Regions from separate parts of the Fructobacillus sp. ESL1096 genome, predicted to be linked through region 2. Evidence: predicted binding sites of a transcription regulator. Region 2 holds the regulator's gene; the other holds the start of a gene.
The links. Region 2 encodes LexA, which represses DNA repair genes until DNA is damaged. Its sites were predicted from a motif close to CNAACANNTGTTNG; they were not measured.
Positions count from the first base shown of each region.

Region 1: a site for LexA is predicted at 5,980-5,993, ahead of uvrB (excinuclease ABC subunit UvrB). Genes of this name have one in related genera too.

Region 1 is NZ_CP196400.1:1,022,572-1,030,881, reverse strand. Features, by position in the region: gene ACSYSR_RS05115 (thymidylate synthase) at 1-846, shown strand, start outside; gene uvrA (excinuclease ABC subunit UvrA) at 931-3,819, opposite strand; gene uvrB (excinuclease ABC subunit UvrB) at 3,907-5,916, opposite strand; gene ACSYSR_RS05100 (LTA synthase family protein) at 6,029-8,143, opposite strand; gene ACSYSR_RS05095 (DUF1797 family protein) at 8,164-8,310, opposite strand, start outside.
Region 2 is NZ_CP196400.1:1,334,543-1,342,852, reverse strand. Features, by position in the region: gene ACSYSR_RS06470 (GIY-YIG nuclease family protein) at 22-318, opposite strand; gene ACSYSR_RS06465 (tRNA1(Val) (adenine(37)-N6)-methyltransferase) at 384-1,148, opposite strand; gene ACSYSR_RS06460 (lysophospholipid acyltransferase family protein) at 1,218-1,853, shown strand; gene ACSYSR_RS06455 (YneF family protein) at 1,864-2,085, opposite strand; gene lexA (transcriptional repressor LexA) at 2,340-2,975, shown strand; gene ACSYSR_RS06445 (aspartate-semialdehyde dehydrogenase) at 3,087-4,178, opposite strand; gene thrC (threonine synthase) at 4,230-5,693, opposite strand; gene ACSYSR_RS06435 (homoserine dehydrogenase) at 5,823-7,073, shown strand; gene thrB (homoserine kinase) at 7,067-7,948, shown strand; gene ACSYSR_RS06425 (aspartate kinase) at 8,006-8,310, shown strand, end outside.

The DNA.
Region 1 (8,310 bases), 310 kb from region 2:
TTTGACCTCCAGGAAGGATTTCCTCTTTTAACCACTAAAAAAGTTTTCTTCAAGCTGATCAAATCAGAATTGCTCTGGTTCTTGCGCGGTGATAATAACATCCGCTTCTTGTTGCAAAACAATAACCATATCTGGGACGAATGGGCCTTTAAAAACTGGATTGAGTCTGACGAGTACAGCGGACCGGACATGACTGATTTTGGCTTGCGGTCACAAACCGATTCCCAGTTCAATGCTCTCTACCAGGAACAAAAGGACATCTTCGTCGACAAAATCTTAAACGATGATGATTTTATGGAAAAGTACGGTTATATCGGTGAAGTTTACGGTAAGCTCTGGCGGTCATGGGCTTCAGTTTTGCCCGAAGGTGGTACCACAGACCAGGTTAGCAACTTAATCGACCAAATCAAGAACAATCCGAACTCTCGGCGTTTAATTTTGTCTGCCTGGAATGCAGAAACAACTCCCCAGGCACCATTGCCTTCCTGCCATGTCTTATCCCAGTACTACGTCAGCGATGGTAAGCTCTCCGCACAACTTTACCAACGCTCAGGTGACTTTTTCTTAGGCGTTCCCTTCAATATCGCTTCTTACTCGCTGTTGATTCACATGATTGCTGCTCAAACTGGTCTGGAAGTTGGTGACTTCGTCCACACCATCGGCGACACACATATCTACAAGAACCACATCGACCAAGTCAAAGAACAAATTAGTCGACCAATGCATCCATTGCCAAAGCTTTGGCTGAACCCTGAGGTCAAGTCAATCTTTGATTACACCATGGATGATATTAAAATTTTGGATTATGAATCAGAACCGGCTATCCGTGGTGCGGTTGCGGTTTAAGCCAAGCTAAGCACTTTCAATTATTAGAAAACAAAACGGCAGTGACCATCAAAAGCAGATGGTCACTGCCGTTTTTATTGTTCTTTAGGGCTGCACTGATTTTTCATCACGCTTTTCACGGGCAATATCCCGGTCCATAATTTTTTTCAAATACTTTGCCGTATAAGATTCGGTATTTTTCGCAACCTTTTCCGGTGTCCCAGTGACCAGAATCTTACCACCACCGGCACCGCCCTCTGGACCCAAATCAATCAACCAGTCAGCTGATTTTATTACGTCCAAGTTGTGCTCGATAACGACGACCGTATTGCCGGCATCAACCAAACGGTTCAAAACCGTTAGCAATCGAGCAATGTCATCGGTATGCAAGCCAGTTGTTGGTTCATCTAAGATATAAATCGTCTTCCCGTTTGTCCTTCGGTGTAATTCGGAAGCCAGCTTCATTCGCTGCGCCTCACCACCTGATAGGGTTGTTGCGGACTGACCTAATTTTACATAGCCCAAACCAACATCATTAATTGTTTGCAAACGGCGCGCAATTTTTGGAATTGGTGCAAAGAAATCGAGGGCTTCCTTAGCGGTCATATCCAAAACTTGAGAAATCGTCTTATCCTTATAAGTAACTTCCAAGGTTTCAGAATTGTAACGAGTACCACCACAGACCTCACAGGCTACGTAAACATCAGGTAAAAAGTTCATCTCAATCTTGATGACTCCATCACCACGACAGTTTTCACAACGGCCACCCTTCGTATTAAAAGAAAACCGTCCCTTAGAATAGCCACGGAGTTTAGCCTCATTTGTCTGGGCAAACAACTCGCGAATATCGTCAAAAACACCTGTATAAGTGGCAGGGTTTGACCGTGGCGTTCGACCGATTGGCGATTGGTCGATATCAACTACTTGTTCGAGGTTTTCAATTCCTTCAACCGAGCGGTAAGCACCAGGCTTATTTGAATTCTTGTTGAGTTTTTGCTTCAAAACCCGTTTTAAAATGGTATTGACGAGTGTCGACTTGCCCGATCCAGAAACCCCCGTTACGGCCACAAACTTGCCCAGTGGGAACTTCGCCGTAATGTTTTTCAGGTTATTTTCCTTTGCTCCTCGAATGACAATTTCTGCTCCATTACCCTTCCGACGAGACTTTGGTACTGGAATATACCGCTTCCCCGAAAGGTACTGACCCGTCAAAGATTTTGGATTCTGCATGACCTCGGTCGGTGTTCCAGCAGCCATAATTTGGCCACCAAGTGACCCAGCACCAGGGCCGACATCAATGAGGTAGTCGGCCGCCTCCATGGTATCCTCGTCGTGTTCCACGACAACCAACGTATTGCCCAAATCACGCATTGACTGCATTGATGCTAAGAGCTTGTCATTATCGCGCTGGTGCAAACCAATCGATGGCTCATCCAAAACATAAAGAACTCCAGATAGGTTGGATCCAATTTGTGTTGCTAAACGAATTCGCTGAGATTCACCACCAGACAATGTCGCTGCAGAACGAGATAGCGTCAAATAATCAAGGCCAACCGACCGCAAAAAGCCAAGTCGATCTTGAATTTCTTTTAAAATTGGTTGAGCAATTTCCTGGTCTTGGGGACCAAAGGTCAAATTAGCAAAATATGCCAGCTCTTCATCAACTGGCAAATTAGTGACATCACCAATATTGCGCCCCCCAACCTTAATCGACAAGGCCGCCGGATTTAACCGGTATCCATGACATGCTGGACAGGTTAATCGCGTCATGTACTGGGCCATTTGGTCACGAGTAAAGTCAGAGTTGGTTTCCTTATACCGCCGGGAAACGTTATTCATCACCCCTTCGAAAACCTGATCAGCATCACGAACGCCACCAAAATCGTTTTGAAAATGGAAATGGAATTCTTTTTCACCCGAACCATATAAAATCAGGTCTTGGTCCTTCTTTGATAAGTCCATGAAGGGCACATTTTGGTCAATTCCAAATTGTTCACAGAACTGTTCCAACAATGCAGGATAGTAATTGGAAGAAATTGGGTTCCAAGGCGCCAGAGCGCCCTGTTTCAGCGTCAAGGTATCATCAGGCACAACGAGGTCTAAATCAACCTCCTGGGTTGCCCCCAGTCCCTGACAAACTGGGCAAGCTCCCATTGGTGCGTTGAAAGAAAAGAGTCGCGGTTCCAACCGGCCAACCTTAAAATCTTTCAGGTCACCCAAATAGTGGTCTGAGAACCTCAATGGCGCGGGAACCTCCTCATCACCACGGCCAACTGGTTCCAAAACGACTAATCCCCCCGCTAGGTTCGTCGCTGCTTCAATTGAATCAAAAAGGCGCGACCGAGCATCAGCCCGCAACACAATTCGATCCACCAAAACATCAATATCATGGAAGCGGTTGCGTTCCAAAGCAAGGTCATCAACTGTATCAAGTTCGACAATTTCACCATCAATGCGAGCCCGTAAATAACCCTGCTTTTGCATCTGAGCAAAGGCCTTTTCATGGGTGCCCTTCTTGTGTTTAATAATCGGTGCAAAAACCTGCAGACGGGTCCCCTCAGGTAACGCTTTTTGAGCGTATTCGACCATTTGATCGATCGAATGGAGAATTTTCGTCCCATCCTTTGGATCGTCAGGTTTCCCTACTCGAGCAAACAAGAGGCGGAAGTAATCCGAAATCTCGGTTACTGTCCCAACCGTTGACCGTGGATTATTCGAAGTTGTCTTTTGATCAATGGAAATGGCCGGTGAGAGGCCGTCAATCGAGTCAACATCAGGCTTATCCATCTGTCCCAAAAATTGCCGGGCGTAGGCGGACAATGATTCCACGTAGCGTCGTTGCCCCTCGGCATAGAGGGTATCAAAAGCTAGAGAGGACTTTCCTGATCCCGATAGGCCAGTCACAACCGTGAGGGATTCCTTGGGAATATCAACATCAATATTTTTTAAGTTATGGGCACGAGCCCCGCGAATTTCAATTTTATCTTTCGCCATAAAATCCTCTTTCATGGTCAAACGAGCCAAAACCCGCTTGGCAAGTTCACCCCTGTTTTATCACAGCGGTGACTAGAGACCAACCCTTTACCGGCCGGCCCGTTTCCTCAATTTCATAATATTATCGCGAATTTTAGCAGCAGTCTCAAAGTCTAAGCCCTTGGCTGCAGCCTTCATTTGGCTAGTTAGGTTTTCCAAAATTTCAGTCTGGTCTGACTTTGGCAAATCAGCAAAGTCAACTTGGGTCAAGTCAACGTCTTCAACTTCTTCAGCCGCCTTGCTTGCACTAATTAAGTCGCGAATTTCTTTTTTAATTGTTTGTGGCGTGATGCCATGTTCCTTGTTATAAGCCATCTGAATGTCACGACGACGAGCCGTTTCATCCATCGCCTCCTGCATTGCCCTTGTCACCTTATCGGCATACATAATCACGTGGCCGTTTGCATTTCGTGCAGCCCGACCAATTGTTTGAATCAACGAGCGAGGATTACGCAAGAAACCTTCTTTATCAGCATCCAAAATGGCTACCAAAGAGGTTTCGGGGACATCAATTCCTTCACGTAACAAGTTAATACCGACGAGCACATCGTACTTTCCCAAACGCAAATCACGGATAATGGCCGTTCGTTCAAGCGTCTTAATATCGGAATGCAGGTAAGCTACTTTAATACCAACGTCCTTCAAATAGTCCGTCAAATCCTCTGACATCCGCTTTGTCAGCGTTGTAATAAAGACGCGCTCATTGCGTTCTACCCGCAGGTTAATTTCACCGACTAAGTCGTCGATCTGCCCCATCACTGGGCGGACTTCAATCTCCGGATCGAGCAAGCCGGTTGGCCGGATAATTTGCTCAACAATGTCACGTTTGGGTACCCGAGAAAGTTCGTAATCACCTGGCGTGGCCGACATATAAATGATTTGATTAACATGTTTTTCAAACTCTGGTAATTGCAGAGGACGGTTATCTAATGCTGAAGGGAGACGGAAACCATAATCAACCAAAGTTTGCTTTCGAGCACGGTCACCATTGTACATTCCGCGCACCTGTGGCATCGTCACGTGACTTTCATCGACAACAAGCAAAAAATCATCGGGAAAGAAGTCAAGAAGGGTAAATGGTGGTTCCCCTTCTTTGCGTCCGTCCATCCAGCGCGAATAATTTTCAATTCCAGAAGTAAAGCCCATTTCATTCAACATGGCGAGGTCATATTCGGTTCGTTGCTTAATCCTTTGGGCTTCAAGAAGTTTTCCTTCTTTTTCAAATTTCTTTACCTGGTCTTCCATTTCCTGGCGAATACCAATCAGGGCTGCCTTCATCCGTTCATCATCAGTCATAAAGTGTTTAGCCGGAAAAATCGCCACATGGTCGCGTTCAGAAACAACTTGACCCGTCAAGGCTGAGATTTGTCGAATGCGGTCAATTTCATCGCCAAAGAACTCAACTCGCATGGCCAGCTCATCCTGGGAGGCCGGGAAAATTTCAATCACATCGCCGCGCACCCGGAAAGTTCCACGCTGAAAGTCAATATCGTTTCGAGTAAATTGAATGTCAACCAGGTCGCGCATCAATTGATTGCGACCATATTCGTTACCGACCCGCAAGGAAATCACGTGGTTTTGGTACTGGTGCGGGTCACCCAAACCAAAGATTGACGAGACTGAAGCAACAACAATCGTATCATTACGCTCAAAAAGTGAAGCGGTTGCCGAATTACGCAATTGGTCAATTTCGTCATTAATCGCGGAATCCTTCTCAATAAAGGTATCTGAAGAAGGAACATAAGCCTCTGGCTGGTAGTAATCATAATAAGAAACAAAGTATTCAACCGCATTATGTGGGAAGAATTCCTTTAATTCTGAATAGAGCTGACCAGCCAGGGTCTTGTTGTGTGACAGGACCAAGGTGGGCTTATTGTTTTGAGCAATCACATTGGAAATTGTAAATGTTTTCCCAGTTCCCGTTGCCCCGAGCAAAATTTGCTCCTTGACGCCATTTTTTAAACCCTTCACGAGTTTATCAATCGCTTTCGGCTGATCACCAGTCGGTTGGTACTTTGAAACGACTTCAAAGCTTTGATCTTTTTGCGGTGTAATCAAGATAAATCCTCCTCGCCTGGTAAAAAAATCATTCAGGAATATTATAACAAATATAACAAAAAACGAACACATGTTCTATCACTTGAACGTGTCCGTTTTCTTGTTTTGTTTTTTATTTCAACTCTGGTGCATCAGTCTTATAATCCGCTACAGTCGATTGGCCGTTACGTAAGGCTAAAATCGAAGTTGGACTCGACGACTGACTCGCCTTCAATGCTTTCAAGGTATTGGCCTTCGTATAGTCATACGATTTTTTATCAATTTGGTGGAAATTCCAACGGTTCTTATCAAAGCGAAGCAAATCACCTGTAATTACCTTATCCGAATTTGATAGCGATTCATCAACGTATGATTGCACTCGCTGCGCCGTTGCCTTTAACGCTGGATTATTATCGATTGACAATTTCTGACCAGTCTTACTATCGAAGTACTGGTTCTTATACTTTGTATAAGTTGGTGTCGTCCAATCACCATCACGGAAAGCAACAATTTGTGGATTCTGAGTTGACAACAAATCGTGACCGAACATGGTCATCCCTTCTGTTGAAACCCCCAAAAGGTTCATCAAAGTTGGCATCATATCGATTTCACCACCGTAGGTATCGTTGATTCCACCCTGCAAGCCAGTTGCATGAATCATGAATGGCACTTTTTGGAATTGGGCCAAGTCGTAATCGCTAACAGAAGTCTTACCCAATAATTTCGCAATGGCAGGCTTATGATTTTCAGAAATACCATAATGGTCACCGTACAAAACAAAGACAGAGTTATCGTACAAGCCAGCCTGCTTGAGATAAGCCATCAGTTCACCAAAAGCCTGATCAAGATAGTGCGCTGTTTGAACATAACCATCAACTGTAGTATCACCAGTCTTTGTAGCTGGGAAATCAGTATCTTCCTTATCAATTTCATATGGGTAGTGATTCGTCACCGTAATTAACTTGGCATAGAATGGCTGTGGTAACTGTTCGATATATTGAGCAGTATCCTTCAAGAAAATCTTATCCTTCATTCCATAACCAACGTTATAACTTGGCTTATCGCTATCCTTATAGAAGTTCTTTGAGAAGAAATAATTATAGCCAAAGGACTTATAAGTATTGTTTCGGTTCCAGAAGGTTGGCACATCACCATGAAAGGCGGCAGAAGTATAGCCCTGTTGGCCTAGAATGGCCGGTGTCGCCTCAAAGGTATTGCTGGAACCGTACTTGGTCATTGCTGATCCGGTTGAAAGTCCGTACAAGGAATTTTCCTGCATCATTTCAGCATCAGATGTCTTTCCTTGTCCAACTTGGTTGTAGAAGTTATCAAACGAAAGGGTATTTTGATCGTGGTAGAAGGCGTTTAAGTTTGGTGTTACTTCGCGACCATCAACCTTGTAATCAATCAAAAATTGCTGGAAAGACTCAAGGTGAATGACGAAGACATTCTTCCCCTTTTCGGTTCCAGTGTATGAAATATTGGCCGGCACTGAATTTTGCTTCAAGAAATCTTGAACCTTTTGTAAATCAGCGGCACTGGCTTCTTTACGAGATTTCGTTTGATTATTGGTCTGCCAGGCATTAAAGGCAGCGTATTCATTTAAGCCTAAGTACTTGACAATATAGTTGTTATCAAATGAGCGCGTCAACAAGCCCGATCGGTCAACCGAAGCTACACCGAAATCGACCAACATCAAGACAATTCCTAAAATAGTTGTCAAAATCGCATAACGTTTTTGAATCGCTTGCTTATCAATCGGCCAAAACTTAAAGAGTAAGAGGACGGCCATCACAATCAAGTCAACATAGACTAAGAAATCCGTTGGGCGAATAATGGCTGCAATTGACTTGCCCAGGTTATTTCCCGTTGATGAACCAGATCCCATAATCCCAAAGGATAAGAAATCAGAAAACTCACGGTAATAAAGGATATTAGCAAAGAGCCAAAGGGTCTGAATTAAGTTCATCACCCAGGCTAGAATATAAGCCACTTTCCCGCGAAAATAGAGTGCAATCCCGAGCAAAATAATGGCCGTTGGGATTGGATTCAAGAACAGCAAGAAATCCTGAATTGGTCCTTGGGCACCCAAAGAAAAATTGATGTGGTAATTAATATAAGTCTTTAACCACACAAAAAAAAGGTTCAAAACAAAAAAACCACTAATACTAGTCCAAAAGTCCTTAGTATTCTTCATCTTTTGCCAGAGTTTTTTTGGCTTGAATTCATTTTTAAGACGAGCTAACATATTGGTTTTCCTCACAAAACTTAAAAGGTATGTTGAATATCGAAGAGGACATCGTAAATCTCGATGGCAACCAAATCAACATCATCAAATTTATATTGCTTATTGCGCCGGTGTTCTTCGATTGTCCAAACCTTGTCTTCTTGATCAAGGGTTACCTTTAAAACCTC
Region 2 (8,310 bases):
AGTCTCATAAAATCCCTCAACCTATTTCTGCCAAATTGTCGAATCGACTGCCCGTTCCATTAGGAAGGCTTCTTTTTGCGGTCGACTCAGGTGCTTAAATTTAGCTTCAGCCGAAAGGGCATCATGCTTATTCGCAAACGTTTCTTGGTAAATCAGTTGCAGTGGGTGCCTGGCCTTTACTCTGGTAAATTTGGCGCCCTTCCCCGCCTGATGGACTAAAAACCGTCGGTGAGCGTTATCGGAAAAGCCACCATAGAAATAGCCATCAGCCGTATAAAGCACATAAAAATCATAAGTCTTGTCATGCTCATCTGCCATGATTGAAGTCTCCCCTCCTTGAAGGTTAGCAAAATTCCCTCCTCGCGCAACCATCTTGATCAAGTTTACAGTTGCCAAGGTTGCCCATACAAAATTTCTTGTACCTGAGGCGTGTACTCGTTAGCAGCTGTATAGGCAATAATTGGTGGCAAAATTCGAACACCACCCGGCTTGCCCGACTTGATCGCTTCTACTAAAACCATGTTGGCTTCACGGTCAGCCTTGCCGTAAACAAACTGAATGCGCTTGACCGCTAATTTTCGGGCAGCTAAGGAGGACATAATATCTTCCAATCTGTCTGGACGGTGCACCAGATAAAATTTACCGTTGTTCTTCAACAACTTATTAGCAACTTGAGCTAAGCGTGGTAAATCAATGGCAATTTCATGCCGGGCTAGCTGATAATGTTCATCCAAGTTTTGCTTGGTTTTTTCATTCAAGGAAAAATAAGGTGGGTTCGACAAAACCGTATCCACCGAGCCCGGCTTAATCTCAGTAAAAATTTCCTGCATATCAGACTGAATCACGCTCACGCGCTTTTCCAAGTGATTTAACACAACTGAACGCTGTGCCATCTCCGCTAAGTCTTGTTGCAGTTCCACTAATTTTACCTGGCCAGTGACCTTGGCAGCATAAAAGAGGCCAATTGCGCCCGTACCTGCTCCCAAATCAACCGAAAGCCCCCGCCCCTTTTGCTTAGGTTTAGCAAAATAAGCCAAGAGAACAGCATCTAACGAGTAAGAAAACATATCTGGATTTTGAATAATTTGAATCTGTTGTGATGGCAGGCCGTCTAGGCGTTCTCCTGCTCGTAATTTTTCTGCTACCATGGTTTGTTGCAATATCTCCATAAACTAAGTAAAATTATTCTGTTAAGTCAATTAGAAAGGGACAAGCAGATGTTATTCTATCGCTTTATCCGGGTCTTTACTGTGACCTTTGTGGCCATTATTAATGGTCGCGTTACCTACCTCCACAAGGAGCGCCTACCAAAAAACGAAAATTATGTTTTGGTTGGACCACACCGTTCTTGGTGGGATCCCGTTTGGTATGCTATGGCGGCCTACCCAAAACGTTTCATTTTTATGGCTAAGAAGGAACTTTTCAAAAATCCCGCTTTGCGTGCCTTAATTACTACCTTGGGCGCCTTCCCAGTTGATCGGCGCAATGTTGGGGCCGATACCATCAAACATCCCGTCAACGAGTTAAAGGATGGCCAGCGCTCGCTCATCATGTTCCCAACCGGATCACGGCATTCTCAAAAGTTAAAATCAGGATCAATCCTGATTGCCAAGCTTTCAAAGAAGCCGATTGTCCCAGCAGTATACCAAGGGCCTGTGAAGTTTTCACACCTATTTAAACGCAATAATACCACAATTAATTTTGGTGAACCAATCGCAATTGACCCCAAAGCCCGCTTGACGGACGAAAAAATTGCCGAATACAATCAAAAGATTCAAGAATCCTTTGACGCTTTAGACAAAGAAATTGATCCAAACTGGGTTTACGTTGATCCAAAAGCACAAAAAAAATAAGCCGCTGGGCTTATTTTTTTTGTGCTTTGGCATTTTGCGCCTTCATTTGAGCCATCATCTGATTCAACTTCTTTTGTGATGGCTTCTGGCCCATTGACATCATCATTGATTTCATCATTTCTTCTGAAATCGGTGGGTTCTTCGCCAAGTATGACTTCATCGTAAAGCGGGCCAAGAAGAATCCCCCAACCAAACCAACGACCAAAGCCAAAATTCCAACTAATATAACCATTATTGGTCTCCTTTAACTACGAAAATCTATAAAATATTATAGCATAAAGGTTGGCTTGACAGTATCTTTTTACAAAAACAGTGGAAAACGAGTCGATAACTTGCATAAAACATCCCTTTATCCACTATTTTAAATTTAATCCCCTTTTTGTAATAAAATTTAATATTTCTTAAACTTTTTTTGCGAACATTTGTTTGCTTTTCGAGTTAAAATTCGCTAAGATAAACATAGTAAATACAGGTAGGAAAGTACATATGGCAAGTTCTGATTCAAAACAAATTCAAGTCTTGAGATTTATTCACGACTATCAAAGTAAAAACGGTTTCCCACCCACTATTCGTGAAATTGGTGAAGCAGTCGGCCTATCTTCTTCTTCGACCATCCATGGTCACATTGCCCGTTTGATTAAAAACGGCTACCTTGAGAAGAAAGGCGAAGGAACCAAGGCTCGGGCGATTGAAGTAACACCAGCCGGTTTTGAAATTCTTGGTATTTCAGCCACTTCGGGCAAGATTCCACTCTTAGGATTAGTGACAGCTGGTCAACCAATTCTAGCAGTCGAACAAGAAGCAACCGAATTCTTCCCCATTCCAGAAAATCTAATTCCCTACGATGGTGATCTCTTTATGCTCAACGTTCGCGGTGAATCAATGATTAATATCGGTATTTTAGATGGCGACAAGGTGATTGTTCGTCGGCAACAAAATGCCGACAACGGTGATATTGTTGTTGCCATGAACGAAGACAACGAGGCCACGGTCAAGCGCTTCTTCCAAGAAGGCGGTCACTACCGCCTGCAACCAGAAAACGATACAATGGCGCCTATTATTTTGGAATCTGTGTCCATTTTGGGAAAAGTCGTCTCCCTTTACCGTGATGCTATTTACTAAAAACAACTTGCTCAAGGCTCTACTACAAAATGTAGTAGAGTTTTTTTAACCCCAAAATAGCAGCACTAAAAAAGCCACCAATTTTTCAGTCGGTGGCTCTATCAAAATTATTTATGCAAAGCTTGATTCCGCGGGGACACGGACCAGGTCCATTTCAACCAATGTTTGGGCAATTTCAACCGTATTCCAGGCAGCGCCCTTCAGCAAATTGTCAGAAACAACCCACAAGTGGAAAGCACCCGGATTTTCCAAATCAGGGCGAATGCGACCAACAAACGTTTCCCGCTTACCTTCAGCCAAAAGAGGTTGAGGGTAGGTTTGTGTGGCTGGGTCATCTTCAATAATCACGTTATCAACGGCACCAATTGCCTGACGAATTTGGTCAGGCGTCACGTTTTCGTCACCAGTATCAATATAGACACTTTCACCATGACCAATCATAACTGGCACGCGAACAGCCGTACCCGTCACCTTAATGTCCTTAGCATTCTTGTCGCCCAAGATAATCTTTTTCGTTTCATGGATCATCTTGTATTCTTCGTGTGTGTAACCTTCCTCTTCGAAGACATCAATTTGTGGCAGCAAGTTAAAGGCCAAGGGGAAATGCTTTTTATCACCCTTCACAGGTAAAACATGGGCTAACTCCGCCATGTTATCTCCCAACAAACGAGCCTGTGCTTCAGCCAAAACTTCGTCCATCGCTGCTTTTCCAGCACCTGAGGCCGCCTGATAAGTCGAAATAATCACCTGGTTCAAGCCAAATTGTCGGTAAACTGGGTCAAGCGCCATCACCAATTGCGTCGTTGAGCAATTAGGGTTAGCAATAATTCCTTGATGCTCCTTTAACGCAGCGGCATTAACTTCTGGGACGACCAATGGCACCTGATCATTCATCCGCCAGTAAGAAGAATTGTCAACAACAACCGCACCAGCTTTAACAGCTGCCGGAGCCAAAGTCTTTGAAGTTGATCCACCAGCAGAGGCCAGCACAAGATCAACATCAGTAAAGGAATCTTCCGTTGCTTCTGCAACGGTTAACTCCTGATTCTTAAAGCTGATTTTTTGACCGGCTGAACGAGCAGAAGCCAAAGCCTTGACCTCACCAACCGGAATCGTTGATTGAGCCAATTGGTCCAAAATTCGACGTCCAACAGCACCCGTTGCACCGAGTACCGCCACATTATAGGCTGTCTTTGCTACCATAAAAAATTCTCTCTTTCTTTTTTAAATGACATAATCATCAACATAAGAAAATCAGTCTGTCTTCAAGGCGCTTTCAATTTGCCTTTGAATATCAGCTGCCTGAATAAAGGTCTGATGACGAATAGGTCGCTGGAATAAATTCTTCACTTGGTCAGGAATGGTCGTTTTGGTTGCTGCTGCCAAAGCAGTTAAGCCCCCTTCTTCACCAATAACTTCTTCACCCAGTGCTGCAAGAACCGTTTGTGGGAACTTATAAGGGCTAGCAGTTGCAGCCAAAAGGGTTGGGTGGCCATCATCTTGGTACTGATGAACGGCCACCGCCGTGTGCGGATCAATCAAGTAACCAGAAGCAACAAAAGTCTTTCGGATCGTTTCTTCAACTTGGTCTTGATCTGTCCAACCAGCAGAAAACTTCATTAAACCAGCTCTTGTTTTGTCTGCCAAGTGATAGCTGCCCTGACTTTGTAGGTCTGCCATATCCTTTTTGATCAAGTCAGCATCCTGGCCACCAGCAAAATACAGCAGGCGTTCCAAGTTTGACGAGACCAAAATATCCATAGCCGGTGCATTCGTCACCTTGAAGTCACGATTCTTATTGTATACCCCTGTTTGGAATAATTCTGTTAAAACATGATTTTCGTTCGAAGCAACCGTAAAATCAGCCACCGGCAAGCCAATTTGACTGGCATAATAAGCTGCTAGCATATTCCCGAAATTACCTGTTGGCACGAGTACATCAATTTCTTCACCAGGCTTAATTTGGCCGCTTTCAACTAACTGACCATAACCGTAGAAATAATAGACAATCTGTGGGACCAAGCGACCAATATTAATCGAATTCGCCGATGAGATTTGAATATCTTCTTCCTTTAAGAAGGTTGCAAAATTTGAATCACCTAAAAGACCTTTAACAGCCTGCTGAGCATCATCAAAATTTCCCTCTATGCCATAAACATAAGTATTTTTCCCCGGTTCGGAGACCATTTGTTGGCGTTGAATATCCGAAACGCCAACTTGTGGGTACAAAACTGCAATTTTTGTGCCAGGTACATCAGCAAAACCAGCCATCGCCGCCGTTCCGGTATCCCCAGACGTTGCTGTTAAAATAGCAATTTCTTTGTTGAGCCCCTCTTTTTTAGCTGCTGTCATCACTAAATGGGGTAAGGCCTGAAGGGCAATATCTTTGAAGGCCAATGTTGGGCCATGAAAGAGCTCCAAATAGTACAAGTTGTTCCCTGCATCTTTAATTGGCACAATTTTATCGGTATCCCATTGGCTACCATAGGCTGCCTGCACAACGGCTTGAATTTCTGCTTTAGTAAAATCAGGCAAAAAAGCAGCAAAAATTTCAACCGCCAGGTCCTGATAGGATTGTTGACCGATGGTCTTTAAATCCAGATGCAAAGTTGGCCACTGATTTGGCACGTAAAGACCACCATCTGGTGCTAATCCCCGGAGGATGGCCTGGGCGGCAGAAACAGCAGGGGCTTCTCCCCGGGTCGAGACATATTCCATGACGCACTCCTTCAATCTCATTGATTTCTAATGGTATTATAACAAAAACATTCCTTTTTAGGCAGGAAAATGGTAAAGTTAATAGAAATTATCCTTACTTGACAGTAAAAAACGATAGAAGGAGTCATCATGGAAGTTAAGATTGGCCTTTTTGGCTTAGGAACAGTTGGGATGGGCTTGTTAACCATCTTAGAGGAACAAAAAGAAAAAATCAGTGAAAATACTGGTTTAGAACTGACCGTAAAAACCGCAATGGTCACTTCTTTAACCAAGGACCGTCCTGGTTTAAGCTCCACCATCCAACTGACCAAAGACCCAAAAGACATCTTAGATGATCCAGAAATTGATTTGGTTGTTGAAGTTGCCGGTGGTACTGGTCCTGCTAAAAATTGGATCAAGTCCGCTTTGGCAAGTAAAAAGCCGGTCATTACGGCTAATAAGGACCTGATTGCCACCGCTGGAGAAGAACTGCTCGACTTAGCAAACAAGGCTCAGGTCCCCCTCCTATACGAAGCGGCTGTTGCCGGTGGTATCCCAATTATCAAAACCCTGCGCGAATATTTCCGGACCGATACAATTCGTTCGCTAGCTGGTATTGTTAACGGTACAACCAACTACATGTTGACTCAAATGGCCGATAATGACCTGTCTTACGGAGATGCTCTAAAGCAAGCGCAAGACTTAGGCTTTGCCGAAGCAGATCCCACAAATGATGTCGCCGGCTACGATGCCGCCTACAAGGCCATTATTTTGGCTCGCCTGGTCTTTGGATTAGAAGTCGGCTTACAAGACATTCAAATTACCGGTATTCAAAAGATTACTGACGAGGACATTGCCGCCGTGAAAGCTTTGGGTGGCCAGCTCAAGCTCCTTTTTCGCATTGATCAAATCAGTGCCAATTCAGTCGCGGTGATCGTGGCTCCTCAGGTCGTCTTACCACAATCACCTCTGTCACAGGTCCACAATGAAAATAATGCCATTGTTGTGAACAGTGATAACCTTGGTCAAACGCTTTTCTATGGACCTGGGGCTGGTGCACGCCCAACTGCCCAAGCTGTCTTGGCCGATATTTTGGCTGCCGCAACTACACCAAAGGACGCTCAGCAACCGTTGCCAGAAAAACAGATGACATTAGCTAGTCAACGAGGCCAGGCCTATTGCTGGATTTTGAATACAACTGGAACAACTAGCGTCAGCCAAGACACCAAGGATGAACTCCGATCATTGATCGTCCGTCAAGCCAGCCATGAAAATAGCCGACTTGGCTCTCAGCTTGTCCTTTATACCAAAGAAATGTCCAAAGATCAGCACGATGCTCTTCTTGCTGCTTTAACAACCAATCGGACATTAGCGAAGGAGTTTGTGATTTATCCATGCTAACCATTACTGTACCCGCCAGTTCAGCCAATCTTGGTCTCGGCTTTGATTGCCTTGGATTGGCACTAGACCTTAATTTAACCGTAACCATTGGCCCAAAAACTAATACTTGGCAAGTTGATCACCCATTTGGCGCAGATATTCCAAATGATGAAAGCAATCTCATTGTTCAAACTGCTCGATTTGTTGATCCAGATATTACCCCCCACCAACTAGTCGTTAAAAGTGACATTCCACTGGCTCGCGGCCTGGGATCTTCGTCATCAGCATTAGTTGCTGGCCTTTTCTTAGGACACTATTTGGTGGGGCAAACGATTAATCGTCATCAAATTTTACAAGAGGCAGCAGCCCTTGAGGGTCACCCAGACAACGTTGCACCAACTATTTTAGGTGGCCTACAATTAACAGACGAAAACAAAATTGGCGTACAAGCCACCCCCCTTCCTTTTCCAAAAGACTTAGTCGCGGTAACCTTTATCCCAGATTATTCATTAAAAACAGCGGCAGCCCGAGCAGCCTTGCCTACAACCTTAGCACTCAAAACAGCCGTTCACCAAAGCCAACACCTCGCCAACTTGGTTGCAGCTTGCTACTTAGGTGATCAAAAGCGATTAATGGCTTTAGTAGAAGAAGACCAAATGCATGAACCCTATCGGGCTGATTTGGCACCTGAATTTTTACAAATTCGTACCTTAGCACACCACCTAGGTCTTGCAGGAACATACCTATCGGGAGCTGGACCGACAGTTGTCTCACTGGTTGCAAAAAAACAAGCTGACCAACTGCTTGAAGCCATTAATGACCTCAACCTTAACGGCACAGCCATGGTTTTAGCTGTACAGCAAACTGGTACAACCTTCACGGGTTCATTGGACTAAGGTCCCCATTTGCTTTTGACTTAATGAAAGGAGTGTCGGTTTCTGACCGGCAATATTATGAAAGTAACAAAATTTGGTGGTTCCTCTTTAGCAACTGGAGCCCAGTTTGAACGTGTCATCGATATTTTAAATCAGGATGAAAGCCGGCAAGTCGTCGTGACCTCCGCCCCTGGTAAGGCAAAGGAATTTCCAATCAAGGTCACTGACCTCTTAATTCGCTATGCCAACGAAACCATCAACGATGAGGACGCTACTGAAACTGTCTTAGCGTTAAAAGAACGCTACCAAACGATTGCCGACCACTTTAACCTCGATCAGGGAATTTTCCAAACGATTCCTGACCAAATTGACCAATTGGCGGA